DNA from 2 places in the Streptomyces sp. CA-142005 genome. Region 1 is predicted to be linked to the other one. Evidence: riboswitches for the same ligand, from Rfam matches in the RefSeq annotation. Region 1 holds a riboswitch; the other holds the start of a gene.
The links. A riboswitch is a leader RNA that binds a small molecule or an ion and turns the genes downstream of it on or off. The one in region 1 is predicted to bind ZMP and ZTP.

Region 1 (15,329 bases):
CGGCAGAGTCCTGCGGCATCTGCCTGTTCTGGGGCCAGAACATCACCCAGAATGCGGCCGTGCGGAAAGCCCAGTACGACTTCTGGCACAACGCCTACGGCCTCCAGGACGCCTTCCTCGCCACCGCGCAGACGACCCTGACCTACCTCCAACAGCACCTGGGCAGCGCCGAGTTCGCGAACATCGCCGGATTCGACCCGTACAACGAGCCCTACGCGGGCGGTTACGACTCCGGGCAGACCTCCCGCACCTGGGAGAAGGACCTGCTGTGGCCGTTCTACGAGCGGTTCCGCGCCCGCATGGACGCCGCCGGCTGGCAGGACAAGCCCGCCTTCGTGGAGCCCAACCTCTTCTGGAACGCCAACATCTCCACCCAGAAACAGGAGGGCGGACTGCTGGACGCGGGCACGCTCGGCCCGCGTTACGTCTTCAACACCCACTTCTACGACCAGAAGGCCATCTCCGGCATCCTCATGTGGGGCAAGGCGGCCGACGGCCAGTACGCCTCCGACTTCGCCGCCGTCCGCGACCGCGCCGCGGCCACCGGCACCGCGGCCGTGGTCGGCGAGTTCGGACACCCGCTGTCCGGCACGGTGTCCGACAAGGCGCCGTCCGTCCTGAAGGCCATGTACCAGGCCCTCGACTCCCGCGTCGCCGGGGCAGGTTGGTGGACGCACCCGGCCGCCTCCGGTCCGGTGCTCTCCGGCACCCAGTGGCAGTGGGACCTCTACAACGGCCGGCACCACGAGCTGATGAACGGCAACCCCGACAAGGTGCGCACCTCCGGCGACGCCTGGAACGACGAGGACCTCTCCGCCGTGCGCCTGGACGACTCCGGAAACGTCGCCCTGCGCCAGGACGCCCGCCTGCTGGACCGCCTCTACCCGAGCGCCACGGCCGGTACGGCACTCGCCTTCACCTACGAGGACCGCTCCCGCGACGGCTCCACCACCCTCACCTGGAACCCGGTGCCGTCCTCGTTGCCGAACGCGGCGAAGCTGGTGGGCCCCGGCCGGTACGGGCTGCTGGTGTGGCGCTCCGGCGCCGGCAGCGCCCCGACCGAACTGCATCTGCCGGCGTCCTTGCCCACCGCGTCCACCACCGTCGTCTCCGACCTGGGCACGGCCCACGCCCCGCCCGCCTACACCGGCGCCGCCACCCCGGTCGCCGTCGCCCCCGAGCCGGGCGGCACCGGCAGCCGCCGGCTGCTCCTCACCGACACGGACTCCGGGGCCCTGCACTACGCGCTGGTGACCGACGGGGCCACCGCGCCCTCGGCGGACCTGCTGAGCGCGGCCCGGTCCGAGCTGGCCGCGTGGGCGTCGGCGCACTTCTGAGCCGTCTCGGAGGGAGCCGTACGGCCCCCGGGGGGAGTGGGGTCGCCCCGGAAGCCGTACGGCGCTCAACTCCCGGCCGGAGTCGTCCAGTCGGCCTGGACGTGGCCCAGCCGGACGCGCTGCGGATGGTCTCCCACCGGCACCGACAGCACCTTCTGGCCGGTGGCGAAGTCGATGGCCGTGACCTGGTCGGCGCCGGCCTCGGAGACGACGCAGTCCTTGCCGTCGCCGCTCACGGTCGCCCAGTACGGCGTGGAGGCGGTGATCAGCGGGCCGACGTCGAAGGAGGCCCGGTCGACCACGGTGGCGTAGTTGTCCATCGTCCCGGCGACGCACAGCTTGGTGCCCTCGGGGTTCATGGAGATGCCGTGGTGGCGCGAGTCCAGCAGCCAGGTGGTGCGGTCGGGGTTCGTCGCCGGGTTCTCCGGCAGGGTCTTCACCCGGGTGATCCTGTCCGTGGCCACGTCGTACTCCAGGAAGCCGTTGAAGAACGACACCTGGAAGTACAGCTTGGACCAGTCGGGCGTGAAGGCGGCGGGCCGGACGGCGTCGGAGAAGTCCTTCAACCCGATCGCGTCCAGCCGCTGCCGCATGTCGATGGTCCTGACCTGCTTGAACGTGGTCGCGTCGACGATCGTGATGTGGCGGTCGCCCTTGGTCCAGTCCCAGCCCGGGGCGTCGAGGGAGGTGGTCACCTCGCCGATGGACATGTTCCAGATGTACTTCCCGCCGCCTGTGAAGAAGTTCTCGTGCGGCTTGTCACCGGTGCCGAACTCGCCCAGTTCCTCACCGGTGTCGATGTCCAGCACCTGCACCTTGTTCGCGGTCGAGGCCGACACCGCGACCCGGGTGCCGTCGGGTGAGACCGCCATGTGGTCCGCGCGGTAACCCGCCACCGGGAAGCGCCAGTTGACCTTGCCGGTGGCCAGGTCGATGGAGACGACGTCCGCGAAGCTGGGCCGGGAGACGACCACGGACCTGCCGTCGGGCGTGGAGTACATGTCGTCCACGTACTGGTCGTGTCCCTCGCCGACCTGGTTGCGGATGGACGTGTAGTAGATCCACTTGATCGGGTCGGCGTTGATCTCCGCCAGCCGCTCCGCCTTGTCGGGGATCACGTTGATCCGGCCGATCTTGGCGAAGTCGCCGGAGGATTTGATGACATCGGCGGTGCCGTCCCAGTTGTCGCCGACGAACAGCACCTCACGCAGGCCGCCGGAGATGCCGCTCGCGGCGGAGGCGGCGGTCGCCGGGCCGGCGACGCTCAGGGCGAGGGCGGCGGCCATGGAGCACAGGTGCCTGGTTCTGGAAGCAGGCATGACTGCTCTCTTTCCTCGGGGGGTGTGCGGGGAATCTGAACACGGGCGCATTCACAGTGAACTTACTGAAAAGTAAGGAACGGTCGGGCTGCTCGACAAGATGTGTGCACGACAAGATTGGGGGAGTGGTGGCGAACGGAGGGGGAACACGTGACGGGCAGGCTCAAGGCGCCGACGGGCCGCTACGGCGGCAGATCCGCCGAGGAACGGCAGGCCGAGCGGCGCCGGCGTTTCCTGGACGCGGCCCTGGAGCTCTTCGGCGGCGCACCCGGCTACCGGAGCACGACGGTCGCCGCGCTGAGCCAGGCCGCCGGCCTGTCGACCCGCCAGTTCTACGAGGAGTTCCGCACCCTGGAGGACGTCCTCGCCGCGCTGCACCTCCAGGTCAACGGCTGGGCCGAACAGGCGGTTCTGGACGCCCTCGCCACGGCGGACGGACTGCCGCTGGCGGAGCGGGCCGGCGTGCTCTTCCGGGCCTACGCCCGCGACGTCACCTCCGACCCGCGCCGCACCCGCATCACCTTCGTGGAGATCGTCGGCGTCAGCCCACGTCTGGAGGAGCAGCGACTGGCCCGCCGGGCCCGCTGGATCGACCTCATTCGCGCCGAGGCCGACGCGGCCGTGGTACGCGGGGAGGCGGCGCCCCGCGACTACCGCCTCGCCGCGACGGCCTTCATCGGCAGCGTCAACGGCCTGCTGCACGACTGGAGCGCCGGCTGGGTGGACGCCACCCTGGACGAGGTGGTGGACGAGCTGGTGCGGCTGCTGCTGGGCATGCTCCGCCCGGAGGGCTGGCGGCCAGGGGGCGGGTGACACGGGCGGCGGGGGCCGACGGGCCCCGGACCGGTGCCACAGGTGCTGCTCGGCCTGTCGGCCCCCAGCCCCGGTCCCGGCGCGCCCGCGGCGCGTCCCTCCCGCTGCTGGGCCGCTGCCCCTCTCGCCCCCGCACCTCCGTCCCCCTTCCGCTTCCGCCGCTGCCGCCGAGGCGGCAAAGCCGCGGCCGGAGAGCGGAGGCGGCGAGGGCGGCGACGGTTCGGCGCGCGGGAACGGCCCGGAACTGGTCTGCTGGTGCGGGGGGTGTCGTAGCCGTGCTCCGGAACGCGGGACACACCGCCTGACCCAGGAGAATGTGATGAGTACCTATCGAGTCGCGCAGGTGACGAGCGCGGGCGGCCCGTTCCAACTGGCCGAACGGGAGGTGTCCGAGCCGGGGCCCGGCCAGGTGCGGATCGCCGTCGAGGCGTGCGGCGTCTGCCACAGCGACAGCATGTTCGTGAACGCCGCCGTGCCGGGCCTGACCTTCCCGGTCGTCGCCGGGCACGAGATCGCCGGCCGCGTCGAGGCGCTCGGCGAGGGCACGCAGGACTGGGGCTACCAGGCCGGCGACCGGGTCGCGGTCGGCTGGTTCGGCGGCTCCTGCGGCCACTGCCCGTCCTGCCGGCGGGGCGACTTCATCGTGTGCGTCAATCTGAAGGTCCCCGGCTGGGCCTACGACGGGGGCTTCGCCGAGAAGGTGATCGCGCCCGTCGACGCCCTCGCCCGGATCCCGGAGGCGCTGGCGGCGAGCGACGCCGGGCCCATGGCCTGCGCCGGTGTGACCACGTACAACGGGCTGCGGCGCAGCTCCGCCCGGCCCGGGGACCTGGTCGCGGTGCTCGGCCTGGGCGGCCTCGGGCACCTTGGGGTGCAGTACGCGGCGGCGATGGGCTTTGAGACCGTGGCGATCGCCCGGGGCGCCGAGAAGGCCGACTTCGCCAAGCAGCTCGGCGCCCACCACTACGTCGACAGCACCTCCGGCACCCCGGTCGCCGAGGCCCTGCAGTCCCTCGGCGGCGCGAGCGTCGTACTGGCCACCGCCGGGCACTCCGAGGCCATCACCGCCACCGTGGACGGCCTCGCGCCGCGCGGGGAGCTCGTGGTCATCGGCGCGGACCCCGAGGCGATGGGCATCAGCCCGCTCCAGCTGATCATGGGCGGCCGGGTCGTGCGCGGTCACCCCTCCGGCACCTCGCGGGACGTGCAGGACACCATGGAGTTCAGCGCCCTGCACGGCATCCGCCCGATGACCGAGAACGTGCCGCTGGACGCCGCCGCCGAGGCTTACCGGAAGATGCTCGACGGCAAGGCCCGCTTCCGCATGGTCCTCACCAACGGCTGACTCCGGGCACCCGGACTCCGGCCCGGCGCGTCAGCCGCCGAGCCGCTCCAGTGCCGCGAGGACCGGGGCGGCGCCGTCCTCGTCGCGGATCCGGGCGCCCAGACGGCGTGCCCGCTCCCGGAACTCCGGCTCCCGGGTGGCCCGTACCAGGGCCGGGGCCAGCGCGTCCACGGTGAGGCGGCGCAGCGGTACGACGTCCGGGGCGACCCCCAGCGCGACCAGCCGGGCGGCCCAGAACCCCGCGTCGAACTGGACCGGCACCGGCACGGCCGGCACCCCGGCGCGCAGCCCCGCCGCGGTCGTCCCCGCGCCCGCGTGGTGGACCACCGCGGCCATCCGCGGGAAGAGCAGTGCGTGCGGCACGTCGTCGATGGTCAGCATGTCGTCGCCGGCCGCCGCGAGCCCGCCCCAGCCGCGCTGGATCACCCCGCGCAGCCCGGCCCGCCGCAGCGCCGCGACCACCTGGGCGCTGAGCCGGGCCGCGTCCGGCACGGTGGCGCTGCCCAGCCCGACGAAGACAGGCGCCGGGCCGGCGTCGAGGAACTTCCGCACCTCTTCGGGGAGTTGTGTCTGCGTGTCGTACGGCCACCAGTAGCCGCTCACCGTGAGGCCGGCCCGCCAGTCGCGGGGCCTGGGCACCACCAGGGGGCTGAAGCCGTGGTGCACCGGCCAGCGCCGTCGCTCGCGGGCCCGCCGTGTCATGCCGGTGCGTATGCCGATGCCGCACCGCCGCCGTACCGCGGCGGCCCCTACGCCGCGGCGGACACCATCAGCAGGCCCGCCGCCGCGAGCACCGCGCATCCCAGCAGCAGACACGCCAGCAGGCGCTGCCGCAGCGCCCGGTAGCGCGTCTCGTACGTCCGCCGCAGTTCCTCGGCGCGGTCGGCCGTGCGCTGCCACGACCGGCGGGACAGGGCCAGGTACTCCGCCTCGAACTCCCGCTCCAACGCCTCTCGTTGGACATCGGTGAGCCAGCCCAGCCGGGACGCGGTGCGCACCGCCGCCGTACGGCCCTCCTGCCGTGCGGCGGCGAGCAGGAGATGGCCCTCGATCTCCCGGACGAGAGCTCGCTCTTCCGGCGCCGTCATCGTGCGCTCAACTCCCTTGCCGCTTCGGCGGTCTCGGGGTGGTGCAGGTCGAACGCCGGGGATTCGCTGCGGATCCGCGGCAGGGCGAGGAAGTTGTGCCGCGGCGGCGGGCAGGACGTCGCCCACTCCAGCGAACGGCCGTAGCCCCAGGGGTCGTCGCTCTCGACCCGCTCGCCGTACTTGGCCGTCTTCCACACGTTGTAGAAGAACGGGAGCATCGAGGAGCCGAGCAGGAACGAGAAGATCGTCGAGACCGTGTTGAGGGTGGTGAGCCCCTCGGCCGCGAGGTAGTCGGGAATCCGGCGCTGCATCCCGTTCGTGCCCAGCCAGTGCTGGACCAGGAAGGTGCCGTGGAAGCCGACGAACAGCGTCCAGAACGTGACCTTGCCGAGGCGCTCGTCCAGCATCTTGCCGGTCATCTTCGGCCACCAGAAGTGGAAGCCGGCGAACATGGCGAACACGACCGTGCCGAAGATGACGTAGTGGAAGTGGGCCACCACGAAGTACGTGTCGGAGGTGGCGAAGTCGATCGGCGGCGAGGCGAGCATGACGCCGGTCAGCCCGCCGAACACGAACGTGACCAGGAAGCCCATCACCCACAGCATCGGCGTCTCGAAGGAGAGACTGCCCTGCCACATGGTGCCGATCCAGTTGAAGAACTTCACCCCGGTCGGCACCGCGATCAGGAACGTCATGAAGGAGAAGAACGGCAGCAGCACGCCGCCGGTGACGTACATGTGGTGGGCCCACACGGTCACGGACAGACCGGCGATGGAGATGGTCGCGGCGATCAGGCCCATGTAGCCGAACATCGGCTTGCGGGAGAACACCGGGATCACTTCGGAGATGATGCCGAAGAACGGCAGGGCGATGATGTACACCTCTGGATGGCCGAAGAACCAGAAGAGGTGTTGCCACAGCAGGGCGCCGCCGTTGGTGGCGTCGAAGACGTGCGCGCCGAACTTGCGGTCCGCCTCCAGGGCGAACAGCGCGGCCGCCAGGACCGGGAAGGCCAGCAGGACCAGCACGGCGGTCAGCAGCACGTTCCACACGAAGATCGGCATGCGGAACATGGTCATGCCCGGGGCGCGCATGCAGATGATCGTGGTGATGAAGTTGACCGCACCGAGGATGGTGCCGAAGCCGGAGAAGGCCAGACCCATGATCCACATGTCGGCGCCGACGCCCGGGGAGCGGACGGCGTCCGACAGCGGCGAGTAGGCGAACCAGCCGAAGTCGGCCGCGCCGTCCGGGGTGAGGAAGCCGCCCACCGCGATGGTCGAGCCGAACAGGTACAGCCAGTAGGCGAACATGTTCAGCCGCGGGAACGCCACGTCGGGCGCGCCGATCTGCAGCGGCATGATCCAGTTCGCGAAGCCGGCGAACAGCGGCGTCGCGAACATCAGCAGCATGATCGTGCCGTGCATCGTGAACGCCTGGTTGAACTGCTCGTTCGACATGATCTGCAGGCCCGGCCGGGCCAGCTCGGTGCGCATGAGCAGCGCCATCACACCGCCGATCAGGAAGAACGCGAACGCGGTGACCAAATAGAGCGTTCCGATCGTCTTGTGATCGGTGCTGGTGATCCACCGCACGGCCCTGCTGCCCCTGAAGTCTCTGATCCTCTTCACGCCCCGCCTGTGTCCGCGCCCGGCCCACGGGTCACACTCGGACGACGCGAGAAGCATCACGGAAGAAGGGTGTGACGATCCGGGCGGTGCCGGACACGAACGGAACATGAGCAACGACGAGATCTTCGCCGCTGCCTACCGCGAGCACTACTGGGCGGTCAGCCGCTATGTCGCGCGGCGACTGCACGGACGGGCCGACGAGGTGGAGGAAGTGGTGGCGGAGGTGTTCACGACCGCCTGGCGGCGCCGGCGCGACCTGCCGGACGCGCCGCTGCCCTGGCTGTACGGGGTGGCCCGCAACTGCCTGGCGAACGCGGTACGCGGCTACGGGCGCCGGCGCCGGCTGGTGGACCGGCTGGGCAACGACGAGGCCGCGCACGGCCGGCACGTCGTGGACAGTCCGGACGCGGAGACGGCCGGCGCCTGGGTGCACGAGGCCCTGGACCGGCTCTCCCCGGCCGACCAGGAAGTACTGCGCCTCGCGGCCTGGGAGGAGCTCGACGCCGGGCAGATCGCGGTCGTCCTGGGCTGCGGCAGACGCGCGGCGACGATGCGCCTGCACCGCGCCCGCCGCCGGCTGCGAGCCGAGATAGACCGCCTGCGCCCGGCAGCGCCGGCGGCGGCGACACCGCCCGGGCAGCGCACGCGTCCCGAGGCGCCGGAGGGCGTGCCGCTCCCTGATCGCCCTGCGTGTCCGGGAGCGGCGGACGGCGCGTCGGCGGAGGTGAGCGGGGAAGGCACACCCTCGGCCTCTCCGTCCCGTACCGGTGATGACTCAGCCGCCGGGGAGCACGCACCCGGCCGGCGCTCGTCGTTTTCCGCTTCCGCTGTTTCCGTCGGCGTACCCCTGCGCAAGGACCCCCGCCATGCCTGACGAACTCGACCTCCTGCGCCGTGCCAACCCGGTGCCGGCACATGGCCCGTACTTCGGCGACGGTCCGCTCGACCACCATGCCGAGCGGAGGCTGGAGCTGTTGCTGGCCGGGGACGAACGCCGGCCCGCCCGGCTCCGCACTCCGCGCGCCCGGCTGTGGTGGGGCCTCGCCGCCACCGCCGTCGTGCTGGCCACCGCGCTCACCGCGTTGCTCGGCGGCCCGAGCGGCCAGCCCGCCGTCGCCGCGCCACGCCCGCTCGCTGTCCGCGCCCAGTCCACGGCCGTACCGCTGGACCGGATGGCCCGACTGGCCGCCGCGGCCGCCACGGACGGTTCGCCGGGCCTGCACAAGGGCACCCATGTGCAGTCCTGGAGCCTCGGCATGAGCGACGACGGGCCGCCGGTGACCCTCCCCGAGGAGCGCGTCGTGCGGTGGCACGCGGACGACAGCCACACCGAACTCGTCGTGGCGACCGATCCGCGCCACCCGGGCCGCCCGGTCCTCACCGACGAGGGCGCCGCGCCCCACCTGGTGGCGGACGGACAGGTACTGAGCCGGACCGACTACCCGCCGAGCTGGAGCGACGCCCCGCCCGAGGCGCGCCCCCCGCACGAGCCGGCCGCCCTGCGGGCCTACCTCGCCGAGACGGCCCGCCCCGGCCCCGGCCCCGGCACCCTGACCACATCCGAACTCCTGGACTCCGTCCAGGAGTTGCTGGACCACTGGACACTCGGTGCCCGGGAGTCCGCCGCGCTGGTGCGGACCCTCGCGGACGCCAAGGGCCTGCGCCCCGCCGGGCAGGTGACGGACCGGCTCGGGCGGCCGGGACAGGCGTACACGTACGACGCCCCGGGCGCGCGGCGCATGCTGATCCTCGATCCGCGCACCGGCGCCGTCCTCGGTCTCGAGACCACCTTCACCCGGGACGACCCCCGGTACGGGGTGAAGGCCGGGGACGTGATGGACTACAGCGCCTGGATGCGCTGACCCCCGCGGGCGCCGATCTCTACGCGCCGGGCTGCCGGGCGCGGCCTCCACGGTCTGCTCCAGCAGCGTGGCGATCGTCATCGGGCCGACACCTCCCGGCACCGGCGTGATCAGGGAGGCCCGTTCCACGACGGAGTCGAAGTCGACGTCGCCGACGTTGCCCGGGTTGTAGCCCGCGTCGATCACGGCGGCGCCGGGCTTGATGTCCTGGCCGCGGATCAGCCGCGGCCGGCCCACGGCGGCGACCACGATGTCCGCCTCGCGTACCGCCCCCGACAGGTCGGCCGGGCTTCGCTCGCGCGCAGGCACGCTCATCCGGCGGGGTCGACGCCGTACTCGTCCAGCAGCCGCAGGATGCCGCCGGGCGTGCAGGACACGAAGCCCGGCAGGCCGAAGCTCATCGTGGCGAAGAGGCGAGGGTGACGCCGTCCACGTCCTTCTCCGGCGCGATCGCCTCGAACGCGGCGCGCTCGTCGATGTGGTCGCCGACCGGGTGCTGGAGCAGGACGCCGTGCACCGCCGGATCGGCCGACAACTCGCGCAGCTGCCCACCAGTTCATCGGTGGTCGTGGTGGCGGGCAGGGCCACGTGCCGGGAGAGGACGCCGGCCTTGCGGCAGCGGTTCTGCTTCATGCGGACGTAGGTCACGGACGCCGGGTCCTCGCCGACCAGGACAGTCGCGAGACACGGCGCGGTGCCGTCCATGAGGCGGGCCTGGGTCATGCTGCACACTCCTGAGCTCGATCGACTCTCTCGCCCAGGCGCGCGGCGGCCACCACGGGCCGCTTCCCCGGTGGTACTCCACCTCGGCGCCAGTCACGGCCGGGCACAGCGTAACCGAGCAGCCGTACGCCCCTCAGTCGCCGTCCGCGGGGACCGACGGCATGGGGCCGGCCCCGGCGAGAAACGCGGTCGTCCCCGCATGCAGCCGCTCGGCGCCGATGGCCCGTGCCCAGCGGGCCAGTTCGGTGGCCAGCGCCGTGGCGCCCGCCTCGTCGCCCGTGTCCCGGGCCAGGACCGCCAGCAGCAACTGCTGGGAGAGGGTGCCGGGTACCGCGCCGGCCCGGGCGCCCAGCGCCGTGGCCCGGCCCCAGCGCTCCCGGGCCCGCTCGTGCTCGCCGGAGTCGTGGTCGTGCCCTCCGAGATGCCGCAGCGCCTCGCGGGCCAGCAGATCGTCGGCGCCGCCCTCCCCGGCGCGCAGTGCCTGCGCGTAGTGTCCGGCGGCGGCCGGGGCGTCGGCGAAGTGGTTGTCCGCGATCAGCCCGCGGTACATCGCCGCCCAGCCCCGGCGCACCTCGTCCGGAGCCTCGTCGTACAGGTCGCGCGCCCGGTCGCGCAGGGCGGCGAGCGCCTCGGGGTCCTTGCCCGCCGGGCCCTGGCGCGGGGTGCCGTCGGCGTGGAGCAGCCGGACATAGGTGTGCCTGAGCCGGAGGAAGCCGGTGTCCCAGTCACCGTCCGGGAACTCTCCTTCGGCGGCCTCGATCCGGGCGGCCGCGGTGTCCGTTCCGGCGAACCAGTCTCGTTCCAGGGCGACTTCGGCATGCGCCCGGACGATCCTCGCGTGGTCGGCGGGATCGTCCACGGTGACCGAACCGAGCAGCAGCGCGGCGCGCTGCCAGCGGCCTGCGGTGCTCAATTCCCTTGGCGCGGCGATGAGTTGCTCGACATCGACAAAGGCGTGTGCGGTCTGTGTCATGCGCGGCAAAGTAGTTATCCGAAAAATGATCCACAAGAAAACTACTGCGGGAGGCAGAGGTGCAGGACTCGGTGGACCGGCATGTGGCCGTCTGGGCACGCGAGCTGGAGTGGCTGGACCCGGTGCGGGAGGCCATCGCCGCCCGGCTGATGATCCTGGCCCGGCACACGGCGCAGGCCCGCCGGGAGGTGCTGGACGCCGACGGTCTGAAGTACTGGCAGTACAAGGTGCTGTTGATGCTGCGCAGATCCGGGCCGCCGTACGAGTGCGGTCCCTCGGGGCTCGCCGAGCGGCTGGGCCTGACCCGCGGTGCCCTCTCCGCCCGGCTGGGGCCGATCGAGGAGGCCGGGCTGATCACGCGTACTCAGGAGAGCGGTGACCGCCGGCGCGTGCGGGTCCGGCTCACCGAGGCCGGCCACGCGGCGTTCGAAGCGCACGCGGCAGCGGAGGACGCGGGCGAAGACGCGCTGCTCTCAGCGCTGACCGAAACAGAACGGCGCACACTGGCGGACCTGCTGCGGAAGCTGGTCGTGACCGTCGAGGGCGAGCCGGGGCAGCCGCCCCAGGCTCGCCCGCGCCGAGAAGGTCCAGGTCAGCCGTGAGGTGACCCGGACCGTCGCGAAGCTCCTTCCGGCGCCCGTCATGCCGGGGTGTGCCTACTCGTCCCACGCCTGGATGATCAACTGGTCGGCTATCTTCCCGTCGCGCAACGTGATCATCGACTCGGCGAGAACGCGGGTGCCGTCCCCGTACTGGCAGGACTCGCTGAACGCGGCGTGATCGCCCTGCACGACGCACCGGTCGAGCTTGTGGGTCATGTCGCGGCTGTAGATGTCGTCCAGCAACTCGGCGATCTGACCCCGCCCGCGCAGGACGGTGGGGTGGCTGGGCTGGTTGTTGCGGTCGACGATACGGATCTCCGCGTCGTCGGCGTAGAGCGACAGAAGGGTGTTCCCCGTGTTCCCTTCTATACCCCGGCGCAGCGTCTCGATGTCGAAGGCGGAACCTGTCGCGGTGCCCATGGGTGACCTCCTTCGGGCGCCCGCGGCCCGGCGGGGCGCGGACCGCACGGACCCCCACCCTTCGAGGCTCCCCCGGCCCGGCGGACTCGGCAAGCGCAGACGGCGGGCTCCGCCTCACGAGTGAGCGAGGGCCGCCGCCCGTGTCCGGAGGGGATTCGGAACCGTTGCTGAGAGCATGATCTCAACACGACGTATCGTCGCCGTCCTCGGCCTCGCCGCGGGGGTCACGGGCCTTGCCGCACCGCTGGCGAACGCGGCCGGCGAGAGCGCACCGCACACCGGGCAGATCAACCCCATGACCATGCTCGACTCGCTCACCGTCAGCGACATCCCCGCCGCGCACAAGGCGCAGGTCCCCCGGGTCTCCGAGCAGGTGCGCGGGCTGAACCAGGTCAGCGAGCTGAACCGGCTGAACGAACTGCACCAGCTCACCGACCTCGTGGCGCCCGTGACGGGCCTGCTGCCGGCCGTCCAGGCCTGAGCGACGCGGACCCGAGGGCGCGCGGCAGGTGCGCGGGGGCCGCTTCCGGCGGGGCGGCCCTCAGCGCTGTGCGGCCCCGGATCCGGTGCTCGGCCCCGACCGCAGTGCCGCCCAGTCGCGGGTCAGTGCGGATGCCGAGGCCGTAGCGCCCGGGGCGGTCAGGGAGGCATTGCGGGAGCCGTCTGGTGAGCCGGTCACCCGGGCCCGGCTCCAGCCGGGTGCGGACGTCGTAGCGGTGCGGACGCGAGGGCGCGGGGCAGGTGCGCGGGGGCCGTTCTCGGCGGGGCGGCCCTCAGCGCTGTGCGGCCCCGGTCCGGTGCTCGGCCCGGACCGCAGTGCCGCCCAGTCGCGGGACAGTGCGAATGCCGAGGCCGTAGCGCCCGGGGCGGTCAGGGAGGCATTGCGGGAGCAGGCGGGTGAGCCGGTCACCCGGGCCCGGCTCCAGCGGGGTGCGGACGTCGTAGCGGTGCGGACGCGAGGGCGCGGGGCAGGTGCGCGGGGGCCGTTCTCGGCGGGGCGGCCCTCAGCGCTGTGCGGCCCCGGAGCCGGTGCTCGGCCCGGGCCGCAGTGCCGCCCAGTCGCGGGTCAGTGCGGATGCCGAGGCCGTACCGTTCGGGTGGTGGTCAGGGAGGCATTGCGGGAGCAGGCGGGTGAGCCGGTCACCCGGGCCCAGTTCCAGCCAGGTGCGGACGCCGTCGCGGTGCAGCCGGCCGACCGCTTCCGCGAAGCGCAGCGGTGCGCGCCGCACCCAGAACTCCGGCTCGGCGGTCTCCGCGCCCACCGGCCGGGCGGTGACGTCGGACACCAGGGGGAGGCGCGGCGCGCACGGGTGGAGGGTGGCGAGGGTGCGGCCGTAGGCGTCGAGGACGCCGTCCGGGCGCGCCGAGTGCGGCTCCGGGCCCGCCCGGCCGCCCAGCAGCCGGGCCAGGGTGCCGGCCGCGTGGCAGGCGTCCGCCAGTGAGAAGACGCCCGCGGCATACGCGGCGGCCATCCGCCCGGCCGCCTGTCCGAACACCACGTCCGGCAGGATGCCCCAGCTGCTCAGCAACCGGTACTGCGCCACCTGGAGCGCGAAGACCGCGGGCCCGGCGAACGGCTCCCGCTCCAGCAGTGCGGCCGTACGCGTGCCGTCGTCCGCGAACATCACGGATTTAAGCGGGAGTTCGAGATACGGATCGAGGCGCCCGCAGATGTCGTCCAGCGCGTCGGCGAACACCGGGAACGCATCCCCGAGTTCCCGTCCTGTTCCGGGCCGGGGCGCGGCGCCGGCCGAGAAAAGGAATGCGATGAGTCCATTGCGGCCTTCGATGGGCATGCCCCCATTGAGGCACGCCCGGGCCGACACACACACCAGGCGAACTCATGCACCCTGCAAAAAGATTGCCATCATGGAATGACGTCATTCGGTCAAATTCTTACCCGAGAGCGAGTCATTTCTTACAGGGGATACCCGCCGTTCGCATGGGGCGCGTCCGGCGAGGCGTCCGCCCCGCTACCGATCGGTCGCGCGTAGGGTCGGCACCGAAGGCATTCGAGGAAGGGGCCAGACCATGGCGCAGGAAGTGCGCGGCGTGATCGCACCGGGGAAGGACGAGCCCGTACGGGTCGAGACGATCGTGGTGCCGGACCCGGGCCCCGGCGAAGCCGTGGTGCGCGTCCAGGCCTGCGGTGTCTGCCATACCGACCTGCACTACAAGCAGGGTGGCATCTCGGACGACTTCCCCTTCCTCCTCGGCCATGAGGCCGCCGGTGTGGTGGAGTCGGTCGGCGAGGGCGTGAGCGATGTGGCGCCCGGCGACTTCGTCGTCCTCAACTGGCGTGCGGTGTGCGGGCAGTGCCGGGCCTGTCTGCGCGGCCGCCCCTGGTACTGCTTCGACACGCACAACGCCAAGCAGAAGATGACCCTCACCGACGGCACGGAGCTCTCGCCGGCGCTGGGCATCGGCGCGTTCGCCGAGAAGACGCTCGTCGCCGCCGGTCAGTGCACCAAGGTCGACCCGGCCGTCTCCCCGGCGGTCGCCGGCCTGCTGGGCTGCGGGGTCATGGCCGGTATCGACGCCGCCATCAACACGGGCGGCGTCGGCCGCGGCGACTCCGTCGCGGTCATCGGGTGCGGCGGAGTCGGCGACGCGGCCATCGCGGGGGCGAACCTCGCCGGCGCGGCGAAGATCATCGCCGTCGACATCGACCACCGCAAGCTGGACAAGGCCCGGACCCTGGGCGCCACCCACACCGTCAACTCCAAGGAGACCGACCTGGTCGCGGCGATCCGCGAGCTGACCGGCGGCTTCGGCGCCGACGTCGTCATCGAGGCCGTCGGCCGCCCGGAGACGTACCAGCAGGCCTTCTACGCCCGCGACCTCGCCGGCACCGTCGTCCTCGTCGGCGTGCCCACGCCCGAGATGAAGCTCGAACTGCCCCTGCTGGACGTCTTCGGCCGCGGCGGCGCCCTGAAGTCGAGCTGGTACGGCGACTGCCTGCCCTCGCGTGACTTCCCCATGCTGATCGACCTGCACCTCCAGGGCCGGCTGCCGCTCGACGCGTTCGTCACCGAGACGATCCGACTGGACGAGGTCGAGAAGGCGTTCGAGCGGATGCACGGCGGCGACGTACTGCGCTCGGTGGTGGTCTTCTGATGACCGTACGCATCGAACGCCTCGTCACCTCTGGGCAGTTCACCCTCGACGGCGGCACCTGGGACGTCGAGAACAACGTGTGGATCGTCGGCGACGAGC
Region 2 (15,329 bases), 3.1 Mb from region 1:
GCCTGCGCGCACTGCGGCGGCACCGGGCCGCCATGGTCTTCCAGCACTTCGGCCTGCTCCCGCACCGCACGGTCCTGGACAACGTGGCGTACGGCCTGGAGATCCAGGGCGTCGGCAAGGCCGAGCGGCGCGCACGGGCCGCCGAGGTCGTCGCCAAGGTCGGCCTCGAAGGCATGGAACACCGCCGCCCCGCCCAGCTCTCCGGCGGCCAGCGCCAGCGCGTGGGTCTCGCACGGGCCCTGGCGGTCGACCCCGAGGTGCTGCTGTTCGACGAGCCGTTCAGCGCCCTCGACCCGCTGATCCGCCGCGACATGCAGGACGAGGTGGCCCGCCTGCACCGCGAGGAGGGCCGCACGATGGTCTTCATCACCCACGACCTGTCCGAGGCACTCAAGCTGGGCGACCGCATCGCCCTGATGCGCGACGGCAAGGTCGTCCAACTGGGCACGCCGGAGCAGATCGTGGGCTCCCCGGCCGACGACTACGTCCGCGAGTTCGTCCGCGACGTTCCGCGCGAGCAGGTGATGACCGTGCGTACGGCCATGAAGCCGGGTGCCTGCGGCGGCCCGGAGCACCCGGGCGCCCTCGCCCCGGACGCGGTGGTGGCGGACGCGATCAAAACCGTGGCCGGGCTCGGCACACCGGCGTGCGTGCTGGAGAACGGCACCTGCGTGGGGAGCGTGGACCACGAGCGGCTGCTGGACGTCGTAGCCGGCATGGACGTGTGCGTACCCGGCCCCCGCACCAGCCCGGAGGACGTCTGATGGCAACGCTCACCGTCCCGGCCTCCTCCCGCACGACCACCCTCCGCCTGCTGAAGAGCCGAACCGCAGCGAAACTGCTCCTGCTCGCGCTCGTCACCGCCGTACTCCTGCCCCTCCTGCGCGGCGGACCGTGGCCCCACCACCTGACCGTCAGCCTGGACAAACCCCTCACCAGCGCCAGCAACTGGGTCATCGACAACCGGGACAGCCACCCCCTGTTCCTCTACTTCTTCGGCTACATCAGCAACGCGGTCGTGCTCTCCGTACGCGCCGTCTACCTCGCCCTGCTCGCCGCGGGCTGGACCGGCGTCACCGCGTTCGGCGCGCTGATCGCCTGGCGCGTCGCCGGCCCCCGCCTGGCCGCCGGCACGGCGCTCGCCTTCCTCACCTGCGGCGCCCTCGGCATGTGGGTGCCGACCATGCAGACCCTCGCGCTCATGGTCGTGGCCGTCCTCGCCTCCGTCGTCGTCGGCGCGCTCCTCGGTCTCGCCGGCGGCCTGTCCGACCGCCTGGACCGCGCCCTGCGCCCGGTCCTGGACACCATGCAGGTCCTCCCGGCCTTCGCCTACCTCCTCCCCGTCGTCCTGGTCTTCGGCATCGGCGTCCCCGCGGCCGTGCTCGCCACCGTCGTGTACGCGGCCCCGCCGATGGCCCGCCTCACCGCGCTCGGCCTGCGCGGCGCCGACCCCGAAGTTCTGGAGGCCGTGGAGTCGCTCGGCGCGACCCGCCGCCAGCGGCTGCTGACCGCCCGGATCCCGCTGGCCCGGGGAGAACTCCTCCTCGGCCTCAACCAGACGATCATGATGGCGCTGTCCATGGCCGTCATCGCCTCGGTCATCGGCGCCGGCGGCCTCGGCGACCGCGTCTACCAGGCCCTCGCTTCGGTCGACGTCGGCCAGGCCCTCGCCGCGGGCATCCCGATCGTGCTGCTCGCGATCGTCCTGGACCGCGTGACCGCGGCGGCAGGCGCCGGCACCGCGCGCCCGAAGACCACCGGCCGGGCCTACGCCCTCGCCGGCACCGTGGCCCTGGCCCTGGCCGCCCGGCTCCTCGGCGGCCTCGACTGGCCCGCCGGCTGGACCCTGGACATCGCCGAACCGGTCAACCGCGCCGTCGACTGGATGACCAGCCACCTCTACTCCGGCGTCCCGGTCATCGGCGGTACGGCCGACTGGGCGGGCCACTTCACCACGTGGATCCTGGACCCCGTGCGCGGCGGACTGCAGTGGCTGCCCTGGTGGTCGGTGCTGCTGATCGTCGCCGCCCTGGCCTGGTCGCTCGGCACCTGGCGCACCGCCCTGACCGCCGTCCTCGCCATGGCCGCGATCGGCGTCCTCGGGGTCTGGGAGCCGGCCCTCGACACGCTCTCCCAGGTGCTCGCGGCCGTCGCCGTCACCCTCGTCCTCGGCTTCGCCACCGGCATCGCCGCCGCCCGCAGCGACCGCGTCGAACGCGCGCTGCGCCCGGTCCTGGACGTGTTCCAGACCATGCCGCAGTTCGTGTACCTGATCCCGGTCGTCGCCCTGTTCGGCGTCGGCCGCGCCCCCGCCGTCGCCGCGGCCGTCGTCTACGCGCTGCCCGCCGTCGTCCGGATCACCGCGCAGGGCCTGCGCCAGGTCGACCCGGCCGCCCTGGAGTCCGCGCGCTCGCTCGGCGCGACCGGCCGGCAGCAGCTGTGGCAGGTCCAGCTCCCCCTCGCCAAACGGTCGTTGCTGCTCGCCGTCAACCAGGGCGTGGTCCTGGTCCTCGCCGTCGTCATCATCGGCGGCCTGGTCGGCGGTGGCGCCCTCGGCTACGACGTGGCCTTCGGCCTCGCCCAGGGCGACCTGGCCACCGGACTGGTGGCCGGTGCCGCGATCGTCTGCCTGGGCCTGATGCTCGACCGGGTGACCCAGCCGACCGAGCGACGCGCGACGAAGGGAGCCTGACATGCGCGCACGTACGACACTCGCGGTGGGCTCGCTGCTGCTGCTGACGACGGTGACCGGCTGTGGCGCCGCCGACATGACCAAGCAGGCCAGCCCGTTCGCGAACGCCCGCAGCTCGAAGACCGTCACCCTGTCCGTGCAGTCCTGGGTGGGCGCGCAGTCCAACGTCGCCGTCGCCCAGTACCTCCTGGAGCACAAGCTCGGCTACCGCGTCGACACCGTCCAGGTCGACGAGGTGCCCGCCTGGGACGCGCTCAGCCAGGGCCGGGTCGACGCCATCCTGGAGGACTGGGGCCACCCGGACCAGGAGAAGCGGTACGTCCAGGACAAGAAGACGATCGCGCGGGGCGGCGGCCTCGGGGTGACCGGTCACATCGGCTGGTACGTGCCGACGTACCTGGCCAAGCAGCACCCCGACATCACCGACTGGAGGAACCTGAACAAGTACGCCTCCCTCTTCCGCACCGCGGAGAGCGGAGGCAAGGGCCAGCTGATGGACGGCTCCCCGTCGTACGTCACCAACGACAAGGCCCTGGTGAAGAACCTGAAGCTGAACTACCAGGTCGTCTTCGCCGGCTCCGAGGCCGCCCAGATCACCCAGATGAAACAGTTCGCCAAGGCGAAGAAGCCCTTCCTGACCTACTGGTACGCCCCCCAGTGGCTGTTCGAGAAGGTCCCCATGACCGAGGTGAAGCTGCCGCCGTACAAGGACGGCTGCGACGCGGACGCGGCGAAGGTCGCCTGCGCCTACCCGCACACCCCGCTGCAGAAGTACCTCAACGCCGGCTTCGCCGAGTCGGGCGGCAAGGCGGCGGCCTTCCTGAAGAAGTTCCGGTGGACGACCGAGGACCAGAACGAGGTCTCCCTGATGATCGCCGACCAGAAGCTGTCGCCCCAGGACGCGGCGAAGAAGTGGGTGGACAGCCACCCCGACGTCTGGAAGGGGTGGCTGTCCTGAACCCCCTCAGCCCTTGAGGGTGGCGGCGATGTCCCGGACCGCCGCGGTGGCCAGCCGCTGCAGTCCCGGTCCGAACGTGATGCGGATGGCCCCGAGTTCGCCGAGCTCGGCGAACTCGGGGCCCTGGCCCTGCACGGCCTCGCCTTCCACCGCCATCCGGAGGCCGTCGCCGAGCCGTTGGACGTCCTGGTCGTGGGGTACGCGACACCGCCGGACAGCGCGTGGGCGGGGGCGCTGGAGGCGTTGTGCCGGGTGTTGCCCCAGCGGGTCAGGCGTCCGACGCGAGCCAGGGGCGGAGTTCGTCGCGCCAACCCTCGAAGTGCTCCAGGGCGACGCCCAGATGGGAGTTCTCCGCCCGGTAGAGGGCGCCGACGATCTGGTGCGGATCGACGGTCGGGAGTAGGGACTCGCCTTCCTCCTCCGACGCGGCCACGGCGTCGGTCTCCGGCCCGGTGAGCCGGTCGTACGGGTAGGTCAGGGACGGGCACGACCGTTCCCGGCTGGGGCAGGGAGTGTCGGGCGGCCACACCCAGACCGCGTCGTGGTGCCGTACGAGGACTTCCCCCAGGTACCAGGCGACCGCCCGCAGGAACGGGCCTCGCCGGTCGTCGTACTGCTCCTCCCAGGTGGCGTAGCGGTCCAGGACGAGACGTTCGAGGCGGGGGAGGGAGCCGGGGGAGAAGTCCCACCGGCCGCCGGTCTGTTCGGCGAGGGCCGTGAAGTCGGCGCGGGCGGTGTCCAGCCAGGCGTTCAGATGCGGGTTGTTCCGGTAGGAGGGGGCGTCGATGGGGCGCATGCCCGGCACTCTACGACCGGCCGGAGCGGCAGGTTGTGACGATCCTGTGTGCGGGGCGAGTTGACGGGGGCGCGTCAACCGGCCCGGTGCATAGGGTGAGGGCTCCTGCGGCGCCACACATGCAACGGGGGCCCCTGGCGCCGTACGAGAACCCACATCGCGTGGGCTCCCAGTGGAGAAGTCTCGTGACTCAACAGATACTTGCGGCCCGCCGACCGGTGTGGGCGCGTGCCGTGCTGGCCTTAGCCGCGGCCGGTGTGCTGACCGTGACCGGGCTGCCCGGCCTGCCGGGCGACGCCGCGTACGCGGCCAAGGGCAAGCGCTGTGACAGCCTTCCCGAGGTCACCGCGACGAAGCCGGGCACGAACGATCTGCCGTGGGACCGCAACATCCACGTCCGCGCCCCGGGCGACTGGGACTCCTACCCCTTCGACGCCCCGCGGCAGACCTTCGACGGACTGACGCTGCCGGGCGATGCGGAGAACCCGACCGAGGAGCAGATCAAGCAACGCGACGCGTTCCTCGACAAGTTCGACAAGCCCTACACCAAGTACCCGGAGAACAGCGAAGAGCGTGCCTTCGCCCGCTACAAGAAGTACCTCGCCGACAACCAGGGCAAGACGCCGAAGTACTCGACGTTCTCGAAGTGGCTCTCGGACGGTTACATCCTGCCGCACAACAACAACAAGCGCGGCGCCGCGTTCGAGACGAAGGTGATCAACGATCTCGGCCTGGTCGGCGAGGACTGGCTGTGCCAGGAAGAGATCGAGATCAAGGACAAAGACGGCAAGACCATCATGGTCAAGGACCCCAAGACCGGCCGGATGAAGCCGCTGGTCCGCAAGTTCGACGCCGTCAACTACAAGACGGGCCAGTTCCTGGAGTTCAAGGCGGGACCGGGGCGTGACACCGGGCAGGACTTCGCGAACCAGAAGTTCCTGGAGGACCCCCGCTTCAACAACGGGAAGATCGCCTACGTCAACGGCCAGTCCAAGGACTCCGCCACCACCAAGTACCTCGGCCGCATGGCCGACGCGTACAAGGACGCGAGCGGCCAGTCCCGCGTGCGGGCGTACGAGCACGTGTCCACCGACATCCCCAGGTACAAGTCCGTCAGCTACAAGAACGTGCCGGGCTCGACGCTTCCCGACCCGAACTTCGCCGCGAACGGCGACAACCGGGCCGCCGGCGGCGCCGCCCGCACCATCGGCCGGTCCCCGGCCACCCCCCTCGACATGGAGAAGCAGCTCCAGCGCATCGGGAAGAACGGCGCTTCCAACTTCGGCGTGCGCGGGCCGGGCGGAGTGGACTTCTCCACCCTCGACCTCTCCTACGTCGGCAAGCCCGTCAAGGGCAAGGGCCTGCCCTACGCCTTCTCCGCGAACAGGATCCAGGACGAGAGCAAGGACTACGGCTGGGGAGGCAAGGCCAAGGCCCAGCTGATCTCCGACTCCTTCTTCACCTGGCTCGCGCTCACCCCGGACAAGTTCTGGGTCAACCTCAACCCGGACCAGCCCGACACGATCATGGACAAGACGTTCGGCAAGACTGACGCCGGTCGCGTCCTGCTGGAGGCCGATCTCCAGATGAAGCACGACTACGCCAAGGACGTCGACCCCCGCAAGGACCCGGGCAAGAAGTACTGGGACGCCATGCAGGCCGCCGGACTCGACTGCGGCGACACCATCCGCCTGTGGATCACGCCCAAGACCGCCAAGGTCCGCGCCGACGACGACGGCCTCTACATCCTCGACACGCCGCTGAAGGTCAACGTCGCCCACATCGAGCGCAAGACGCCCGACCCCAACGGCACGTGCACCCTGACCAAGGCCCAGCAGAACACGGCGAACAACCTGCTCAAGCAGTACATCATCCCCGGCGTCGAGCAGAAGGTGAACACCGCGCCCCAGTACGCCGACCTGCGCCGCGTCTACAGCGCCCGCGTCGCCGCCGAGTACGTCCGCCAGCAGGACGCGCAGCAGGCCTCCGACTACCACTCCGTCATCAACAGCGGCAACGTCAGCCGGTGGCCGCTGCGCGCTCCCAACGCCAAGTGGACGCCGAAGAAGACCTGGGACGAGTACATGGTCTCCTTCACCAAGGGCGACTACTCCTACCCCTGCCAGTTCGGCGGGCAGCAGAAGATGTGCGTCATGGGCGGCGTCGACTTCGGCAAGGCGCCCCGTCGCAACGTCACCCGCGTCGAGTTCCAGGTCGAGCACCCGCATCTGAAGAAGACGACCAGGATCGCCACTCAGGCCCAGGCGGAGAGCGCCGACAACCCGAAGCTGGCCCTGCTCGGCGGTGGCAGCGAGTCCACCGGCACCGGCGGCGGGGACAACCCGACCCCGACCCCCGCCCCCACGCACACCAGCACCCCCACCCACCAGCCCACCACGTCCCCCACCGGCCACAGCCCGGCGCCGGGACACTCCACCCCCGCGGGAGGACACACACCGCCCGCCTCCCCGCCCACCGATGAGGACCAGGGCGGCGGCCTCGCGAGCACCGGAACCCGGGTACTCGGCATCGCCGGGATCGCCGCCGCACTCCTCGCGGCCGGAACGGTCCTGCTCTGGCTCAAGCGCCGCCGCACCACCGGCGAGAGGTAGAGACCCGAGCCGACCGGCCCCCACCCGGTGGATTTCCCTGGGTGGGGGCCTTCCGTGTCTCGTGGTGAGGGGCGGCAGGAGGTTCGCGTCCGGCCGGGTCTGCGCAGGGGAACCTGCCCGAGGGACGGTCCTGCTCTGGTTCAGGCGCGGCCATGTCATGGGCGAGGGGTGGGGGCCTGAGCCGGCCGGCCCGGCACCTGTGAGGCCCTCACTCGGGAGGTTTTCCCTGGGTGGGGGCCTTCCGTGTCTCGTGGTGAGGGGCGGCAGGAGGTTCGCGTCCGGCCGGGTCTTCGTAGAGGAACCTGCCCGAGGGACGGTCCTGCTCTGGTTCAGGCGCGGCCGTGTCACGGGGAGGGGTGGGGGCCTGAGCCGGCCGGCCCGGCACCTGTGAGGCCCTCACTCGGGAGGTTTTCCCTGGGTGGGGGCCTTCCGTGTCTCGTGGTGAGGGGCGGCAGGAGGTTCGCGTCCGGCCGGGTCTTCGTAGAGGAACCTGCCCGAGGGACGGTCCTGCTCTGGTTCAGGCGCGGCCGTGTCACGGGGAGGGGTGGGGGCCTGAGCCGGCCGGCCCGGCACCTGCGAGGCCCCCGCCCGGGAGGATTTCCCTGGGTGGGGGCCTTCCGTGTCTCGCCGTGAGGGGCAGCAGGAGGTCGCGTCCGGTCGGTCTGCGCTGCGGAGCCCGCCCGAGGAGGCGGCCTCAGCTCTCCTCGGCCACCACCGGCGCCTCGCCGAAGCGCGCCAGCGCCATCGCCCCCACCACGGCCACCACGAACCCCAGGACCGCCAGCCAGGTCAGCCCCTCCCTCGTGCGGTCTCCCAGCCACACCACCCCCACCGCCGCGGGTCCGATCGTCTCCCCGAGCACCATCCCGGCGGTCGCGGTGGTCACCGAGCCCCGCTGGAGAGCCGACGTCAGCAGCATGAACGCGGCGCCGCCCCCGATCAGCAGCGCATAGACCGCCGGGTTGGTCAGCAGGTCCAGTGGCGCGAGGCTGTCGATCAGCCGGACCGACACCTCCACCACCCCGAACCCGAAACCGGCCCCGAGCCCGAGCGCCAGCGCCCGCCCCGGGCCGGACAGCCGCCCGCCCGCGAGGGCCAGCAGCAGCATCCCGACCGCCACGGCGAGCATCACGTACCCCAACGCGTCCGAGCCGCCCTCCTCGCCCTCCGGGCCGGACGCCAGTCCGAGCATCGCCAGCCCGGCACACACCACGGCCACCGCGGTCCACTCCGTGCCGCTCAGCCGCACCCGCAGCAGGCGCGCCGCCACCACCGCGGTCACCGCCAGACTCGACGCCAGGGCCGCGCTGACCGCATAGATCGGCAGGGACCGCAGCGCCGCGATCTGGAACAGGAAGCCGAGCCCGTCCAGCGCCAGTCCCGCCAGATACCGCCACTGTCTGAGCGCCCGCAGCAGCAGGGCCGCCTCGCCGCCGGCCCCCTCCGTGCCCGCCGCCCGCGCGGCCACCGCCTGCAACACCGTCGCGGTGCCGAAGCAGACCGCCGCGCCAAGGGCGCACACCATTCCAAAGACCACAAAGGGACTCTAGGAGACGGCCGATCCGGCCACCCCCCGTGGCCTGCGCTCTTACCGTTCTCTAGGCTGACCGCCGGCATCACGCCACACGGACACGTCCACGCACACGGACACGGCCACGGACACGGACACGGGGGAGACACGAACATGGCTGACACCCGGCGGCGGCTGCGCTCCGGCACGGTCGTCCTCGGCGGCATGGGCCTGCTGGCCGCCGCCCTCACCGCCTGCTCGTCCGACCCGGACAAGCGCTGCGTCGACCGCGACAGCTACACCTACGCCAAGGGCTACAAGGTCGTCTCCGACAAGAACTGCAAGACCTCCTCCCTCAAGACCTCGGTGAACGGCGGCTGGTACTACGGCGGCAAGAAGAAGGGCTCCTGGGTGAGCGGCGGCTCCTTCATCAAGCCCCACAAGAGCTCGGGCGGCACCGGAGTCCACCGCGGCGGCTTCGGCGGCGGCCACCACAGCTCCGGCGGCTGACCGGCACCGGCCCATGGAACGCCGTACCACCACCCCCCGCCCCGGCTGGCAGCGGACCGTCGAGGAGCAGGGGCTCGTCTACCCCCTCACCCGCCACCCCGACGGCTCCCTGCGCCCCTACTGGGACGAGAGCGCCTACTACGTCTTCACCCTGGACGAGATCGAGGCGCTGGAGGAGACCGTCGAGGAACTGCACCACATGTGCCTCGCGGCCGCCGAGCACATCGTGGCGAAGGACCGGCTCGCCGACCTTGGCATCACCGACCCCGGCGTGGCCGCCGCCGTCACCGAGGCCTGGCGGCGCCGCACCGAACTCCCCTCCGTCTACGGCCGCTTCGACCTCCGCTACGACGGCACCGGCCCGGCCAAGCTGCTGGAGTACAACGCCGACACCCCGACCTCACTGGTGGAGGCCGCCTCGCCCCAGTGGTTCTGGATGGAGGACCGCTTCCCCGGCGCCGACCAGTGGAACTCCCTGCACGAACGCCTCGTCGAGGCCTGGCGGACCCAGGCCGCGCTGCTGCCTCCCGGCAGCCCGCTGCACTTCGCGCACTCCTCGGCCGACGAACTCGGTGAGGATCTGATGACGGTCGCCTATCTGAAGGAGACCGCCGAACAGGCCGGCCTCGACACCGACTGGCTGTCCATGGAGGAGATCGGCTGGGACACCCTCTCCGGCCGCTTCGTCGACAACCAACTCCGGTTCATCCGCGGCATCTTCAAGCTCTACCCCTGGGAGTGGCTCACCACCGACGCCTTCGGCGGGCACGTCCTGGACACCCTCGACAACGGCGGCGGCACCGGCAGCACCCTGTGGATCGAACCCGCCTGGAAGATGCTGCTCAGCAACAAGGCCCTGCTGGCGATCCTCTGGGAGCTGTACCCCGGCCACCCCAACCTCCTCCCCGCCTACCTCGACGGCCCGCGCGAGCTGGCCTGCGCACCCGGCTACGTCGCCAAACCCCTGCTCGGCCGCGAGGGCGAGGGCGTCACCGTCCACCAGGCGGGCGCCCCGGCCGTACTCCGCGACGAACCCTGCTGCTACCAGCAGCTCGCCCCGCTGCCCGCCTTCGACGGCAACCACGTCGTCCTCGGCGCCTGGGTCGTCCAGAACGAGCCGGCCGGCCTCGGCATCCGCGAGTCCTCCGGCCTGATCACCGACGAGTACGCCCGCTTCCTGCCCCATGTGATCCTCTAGCGCGCCTGCTGTCAGCCGCTCAGTACCGCCCGGAACTGCTCCAGCCCCCAGTCCAGGTCCTCCTCGCTGATCACCAGCGGCGGAGCGATCCGCACGGTGGCGCTGTGGGTGTCCTTCACCAGCACCCCGCGGTCCATCAGCCGCTCCGAGACCTCCCTCGCCGTGCCGGCCTTCCGCGCGATGTCCACGCCCGCCCACAGCCCACGCCCGCGCACCGCCGTCACCGCGCCCGTGTCCAGCAGTGCCCCCAGCGCCCGGTGCATCCGCTCGCCCAGCTCGGCGGCCCGGGCCTGGAACTCGCCCGTGCGCAGCATCGCGATCACCTCCAGCGCCACCGCGCAGGCCAGCGGATTCCCGCCGAACGTCGAGCCGTGCTCGTTCGGCCGGAACACCCCGAGCACCTCCGCGCTCGACACCACCGCCGACACCGGCACGATCCCGCCGCCCAGCGCCTTGCCCAGCACGTACATGTCCGGGACCACCCCCTCGTGCTCGCACGCGAAGGTCCGCCCGGTACGGCCGAGACCCGACTGGACCTCGTCGGCGACGAAGAGCACGTTCCGCTCACGGGTCAGCTCCCGGACGGCGGGGAGATAGCCGGCCGGCGGCACGATCACCCCGTTCTCGCCCTGGATCGGCTCCAGCAGCACCGCCACGGTGTTCTCCGTCAGCGCCTGACGCATCGCCGTGAGATCGCCGTACGGCACGATCTCGAAGCCCGGCGTGTACGGCCCGAAGTCCGCCCGGGCCTCCGGATCGGTGGAGAAGCTGATGATCGTCGTCGTACGCCCGTGGAAGTTGCCGCCCGCCACCACGATCTTCGCCATCTCCCCGGGCACCCCCTTCACCCGGTAGCCCCACTTCCGGGCCGTCTTCACCGCGCTCTCCACCGCCTCCGCGCCGGTGTTCACGGGCAGCACCATCTCCATCCCGCACAGCTCGGCGAGCTCCGTGCAGAACGCCGCGAACCGGTCGTGCAGAAAGGCGCGGGACGTCAGCGTCACCCGCTCCAGCTGGGCCTTCGCCGCCTCGATCAGCCGCCGGTTGCCGTGCCCGAAGTTGAGCGCCGAGTAACCGGCCAGCAGATCCAGATACCGCCGCCCCTCCACATCCGTCATCCACGCCCCCTCCGCCGTCGCCACGACGACCGGCAGCGGACGGTAGGTGGGAGCACAGTGCGCCTCGGCGGCGCTGATGAGGTCTTCTGCAGTGGTCATGGCCTCTCCCGGATCCGACGAGAACACTTCGGGAACACGACGGTGACCTCTTTCCTATCGTCGCTCGCATGGTGGACGCGGGACCTGCGCCGTCCGGCTCGCCCGGTAGGCTGATCAGCGGGCCGTGACTGGCGCGCTTGGGATGGGACGGACCATCGGGAAGCGGCCCCAGCGGGAAAGTGCCGTGCGCCTGGGCCGAACGTGAACGCTGTACGCACACCGTCCGGAGGTCCTCATGCCAGAGCAGCAGCCCCTCTCCACCGAGTCCACCGCCTTCCGAGCCGCCCTCGACGTCATCCGCGCCGTCGAACCGCGAGTCGCCGACGCGATCGGCCAGGAGGTCGCCGACCAGCGCGAGATGCTCAAGCTGATCGCCTCCGAGAACTACGCCTCCCCGGCCACCCTGCTGGCGATGGGCAACTGGTTCAGCGACAAGTACGCCGAGGGCACCGTCGGCCGCCGCTTCTACGCCGGCTGCCGCAACGTCGACACCGTCGAGGCCCTGGCCGCCGAGCACGCCCGCGAGCTCTTCGGCGCCCGCCACGCCTACGTCCAGCCGCACTCCGGCATCGACGCCAACCTCGTCGCCTTCTGGGCCGTCCTCGCCGACCGGGTCGAGGCCCCCTTCCTGGAGAAGACCGGCGCCCGCCAGGTCAACGACCTGACCGAGGCCGACTGGGCCGAACTGCGCCAGGCCTTCGGCAACCAGCGCATGCTCGGCATGTCCCTGGACGCCGGCGGCCACCTCACCCACGGCTTCCGCCCGAACATCTCCGGCAAGATGTTCGACCAGCGCTCCTACGGCACCGACCCGGCCACCGGCCTCATCGACTACGAGGCCCTGCGCGCCCAGGCCCGCGAGTTCAAGCCGCTCATCATCGTCGCCGGCTACTCGGCCTACCCCCGGCTGGTGAACTTCCGGATCATGCGCGAGATCGCCGACGAGGTCGGGGCGACCCTGATGGTCGACATGGCCCACTTCGCGGGCCTCGTCGCCGGCAAGGTCCTCACCGGCGACTTCGACCCGGTCCCGCACGCCCAGATCGTCACCACCACCACCCACAAGTCGCTGCGCGGCCCGCGCGGGGGCATGGTCCTGTGCGACGACTCCCTCAAGGACCAGGTCGACCGCGGCTGCCCGATGGTCCTCGGCGGCCCCCTGCCGCACGTGATGGCCGCCAAGGCCGTCGCCCTCGCCGAGGCGCGGCAGCCCGCCTTCCAGGGCTACGCCCAGCGCATCGTCGACAACTCCCGCGCCCTGGCCGAAGGCCTCATGCGGCGCGGCGCCACCCTGGTGACCGGCGGCACCGACAACCACCTCAACCTGATCGACGTCGCCACCTCCTACGGTCTCACCGGCCGCCAGGCCGAGGCCGCCCTGCTGGACTCCGGCATCGTCACCAACCGCAACGCCATCCCGGCCGACCCCAACGGCGCCTGGTACACCTCCGGCATCCGCATCGGCACCCCCGCCCTGACCACCCGGGGCCTGGGCACCGCCGAGATGGACGAGGTCGCCGGCCTCATCGACCGCGTGCTCACCACCACCGAGCCGGGCACCACCAAGTCGGGTGCCCCCTCCAAGGCGGCCCACGTCCTGGACGAGAAGGTCGCCCAGGAAATCGCCCAGCGGGCGACGGACCTGGTGGCGGGCTTCCCGCTGTACCCGGAAGTCGACCTGGGCTGATCAACGCCGCGAGGGGCAGCCGGCCCGAGGGGAGCGGGGCACTGCGCGGGTGACCACGGACCACGCGCAGTCCCCGACGCTCCGAAACCACGCCCACCTCACAGGCCGATCCCACCCTCAGCCGATGAGAGAATGGGCGACATGGCCACTGCTGATCGCCCCCGCGTGCTCTCCGGCATCCAGCCCACCGCCGGCTCGTTCCACCTCGGCAACTACCTCGGCGCCGTCCGCCAGTGGGTGGCCCTGCAGGAGTCCCACGACGCGTTCTACATGGTCGTGGACCTGCACGCGATCACGGTCCCGCAGGACCCGAAGGAGCTGCGGGCCAACACCAGGCTGGCCACCGCCCAGCTGCTCGCGGCCGGACTCGACCCGGACCGCTGCACGCTCTTCGTCCAGAGCCACGTCCCCGAGCACGCCCAGCTCGCCTGGATCATGAACTGCCTCACCGGCTTCGGCGAGGCCAGCCGCATGACCCAGTTCAAGGACAAGTCCGCCAAGCAGGGCGCCGACCGTGCCTCCGTCGGCCTGTTCACGTACCCGATCCTCCAGGTCGCCGACATCCTGCTGTACCAGGCGAACGAGGTGCCGGTCGGCGAGGACCAGCGCCAGCACATCGAGCTGACCCGCGACCTGGCCGAGCGCTTCAACGGCCGCTTCGGCCAGACGTTCACGATCCCGTCGCCGTACATCCTCAAGGAGACGGCGAAGATCTACGACCTGCAGGACCCGTCGATCAAGATGAGCAAGTCGGCGTCCACGCCGAAGGGCCTCATCAACCTCCTCGACGAGCCGAAGACCACCGCCAAGAAGGTGAAGAGCGCCGTCACCGACACCGACACCGTGATCCGCTACGACGCGGAGAACAAGCCGGGCGTGTCGAACCTCCTCACCATCTACTCCACGCTCACCGGCAAGTCGATCGCCGACCTGGAGCGGGAGTACGAGGGCAAGATGTACGGCGCCCTCAAGACCGACCTAGCCGAGGTCATGGTCGACTTCGTGACGCCGTTCCGGGAGCGCACGCAGCAGTACCTGGACGACTCCGAGACGCTCGACTCGATCCTGGCCAAGGGCGCGGAGAAGGCGCGCGCGGTCGCCGCGGAGACGCTCGCGCAGGCCTATGAGCGGGTGGGTTTCCTGTCGGCGAAGCACTGACCCGCGCCGACGGAGCACCGGGAAGCACGGACCGGCGCCGCGGCGCACGGCCGTACACACGTCCGAGTGGGCAGAGCGCTGCACATCACTTCCGCCGCTCCTGCCCACAGGACATCCATAGCCGTACAGTCGATAGCCGACGGCCCGAACGTGACGAAACGGGACGGCCGAGAAAACGACAGACGCGACGACAGGAGACGACGTGGGGACCGTAACGATCGGCGTGTCGATCGCGGTCCCGGAGCCTCACGGCAGCCTGCTCCAGGAGCGGCGCGCGGGCTTCGGCGACGCCGCGGCTCACGGCATCCCCACGCACGTCACCCTGCTGCCGCCGACCGAGATCGACGAGAGCGAGCTGCCGGCCGTCGAGGCGCACCTCACCGAGGTGGCCGCGGGCGGGCGGCCGTTCCCGATGCGGCTGTCCGGCACGGGCACGTTCCGTCCGCTGTCCCCGGTGGTCTACGTCCGGGTCGTCCAGGGCGCCGAGGACTGCACCCTGCTGCAGCTGCGGGTGCGGGACGCCTCGGGGCCGGTGGCGCGCGAGCTGCAGTTCCCGTACCACCCGCATGTCACCGTGGCGCACGGCATCGACGAGGCGGCGATGGACCGCGCCTTCGAGGAACTGGCCGGCTTCGACGCGCAGTGGCCGTGCACGGGGTTCGCGCTCTACGAGCAGGGCGCGGACGGCGTGTGGCGCAAATTGCGGGAGTACACGTTCGGGGGTTCCGTGGTCCCGTCGCAGGCCGGTGCGCTCCGTGGGGTGGGCCGCAGCGCGGTGTCGTAGCGGCGGGGTCTGTCGTCCGGCGGCCGCGGCCGCCTCGTGGGCGCTAGAGGGGCAGCCGCCGGAACAGTGCCCTCGGCGTATGCCGCAGCGCGGCCATCACCAGCCGTAGCGCGCCCGGCACCCACACCACCTCCGAGCGGCGGCGCAATCCCAGTTCGATCGCCGTGGCCACCGCCTCCGGGGTCGTCGAGAGCGGCCCCTCGCCCC

Region 2: another riboswitch for ZMP and ZTP. It lies ahead of ACQPXS_RS28345 (glycine hydroxymethyltransferase); the one in region 1 lies ahead of ACQPXS_RS42100 (bifunctional 5,10-methylenetetrahydrofolate dehydrogenase/5,10-methenyltetrahydrofolate cyclohydrolase).

Annotation. Positions count from the first base shown of each region.
Region 1 covers NZ_CP192078.1:9,115,443-9,130,771, forward strand. The annotation lists gene ACQPXS_RS42055 (cellulase family glycosylhydrolase) at 1-1,337, shown strand, start outside; gene ACQPXS_RS42060 (YncE family protein) at 1,403-2,656, opposite strand; gene ACQPXS_RS42065 (TetR/AcrR family transcriptional regulator) at 2,807-3,469, shown strand; gene ACQPXS_RS42070 (alcohol dehydrogenase) at 3,789-4,814, shown strand; partial or broken gene ACQPXS_RS42075 (glycosyltransferase) at 4,845-5,552, opposite strand; gene ACQPXS_RS42080 (hypothetical protein) at 5,564-5,902, opposite strand; gene ctaD (aa3-type cytochrome oxidase subunit I) at 5,899-7,533, opposite strand; partial or broken gene ACQPXS_RS42090 (RNA polymerase sigma factor) at 7,640-8,152, shown strand; gene ACQPXS_RS42095 (CU044_5270 family protein) at 8,400-9,395, shown strand; partial or broken gene ACQPXS_RS42100 (bifunctional 5,10-methylenetetrahydrofolate dehydrogenase/5,10-methenyltetrahydrofolate cyclohydrolase) at 9,435-10,118, opposite strand; ZMP/ZTP riboswitch at 10,144-10,225, opposite strand; gene ACQPXS_RS42105 (hypothetical protein) at 10,252-11,091, opposite strand; gene ACQPXS_RS42110 (MarR family winged helix-turn-helix transcriptional regulator) at 11,151-11,693, shown strand; gene ACQPXS_RS42115 (nuclear transport factor 2 family protein) at 11,748-12,113, opposite strand; gene ACQPXS_RS42120 (hypothetical protein) at 12,289-12,594, shown strand; gene ACQPXS_RS42125 (acyltransferase domain-containing protein) at 13,118-13,909, opposite strand; gene ACQPXS_RS42130 (S-(hydroxymethyl)mycothiol dehydrogenase) at 14,145-15,230, shown strand; gene ACQPXS_RS42135 (MBL fold metallo-hydrolase) at 15,230-15,329, shown strand, end outside.
Region 2 covers NZ_CP192078.1:6,030,683-6,046,011, forward strand. The annotation lists gene ACQPXS_RS28290 (quaternary amine ABC transporter ATP-binding protein) at 1-764, shown strand, start outside; gene ACQPXS_RS28295 (ABC transporter permease) at 764-2,692, shown strand; gene ACQPXS_RS28300 (ABC transporter substrate-binding protein) at 2,694-3,650, shown strand; gene ACQPXS_RS28305 (hypothetical protein) at 3,657-3,806, opposite strand; partial or broken gene ACQPXS_RS28310 (PLP-dependent aminotransferase family protein) at 3,774-3,911, shown strand; gene ACQPXS_RS28315 (hypothetical protein) at 3,919-4,446, opposite strand; gene ACQPXS_RS28320 (hypothetical protein) at 4,632-7,058, shown strand; gene ACQPXS_RS28325 (DMT family transporter) at 7,753-8,583, opposite strand; gene ACQPXS_RS28330 (hypothetical protein) at 8,743-9,078, shown strand; gene ACQPXS_RS28335 (glutathionylspermidine synthase family protein) at 9,092-10,276, shown strand; gene rocD (ornithine--oxo-acid transaminase) at 10,288-11,493, opposite strand; ZMP/ZTP riboswitch at 11,608-11,696, shown strand; gene ACQPXS_RS28345 (glycine hydroxymethyltransferase) at 11,729-13,180, shown strand; gene trpS (tryptophan--tRNA ligase) at 13,322-14,338, shown strand; gene ACQPXS_RS28355 (2'-5' RNA ligase family protein) at 14,541-15,122, shown strand; gene ACQPXS_RS28360 (decaprenylphospho-beta-D-erythro-pentofuranosid-2-ulose 2-reductase) at 15,166-15,329, opposite strand, start outside.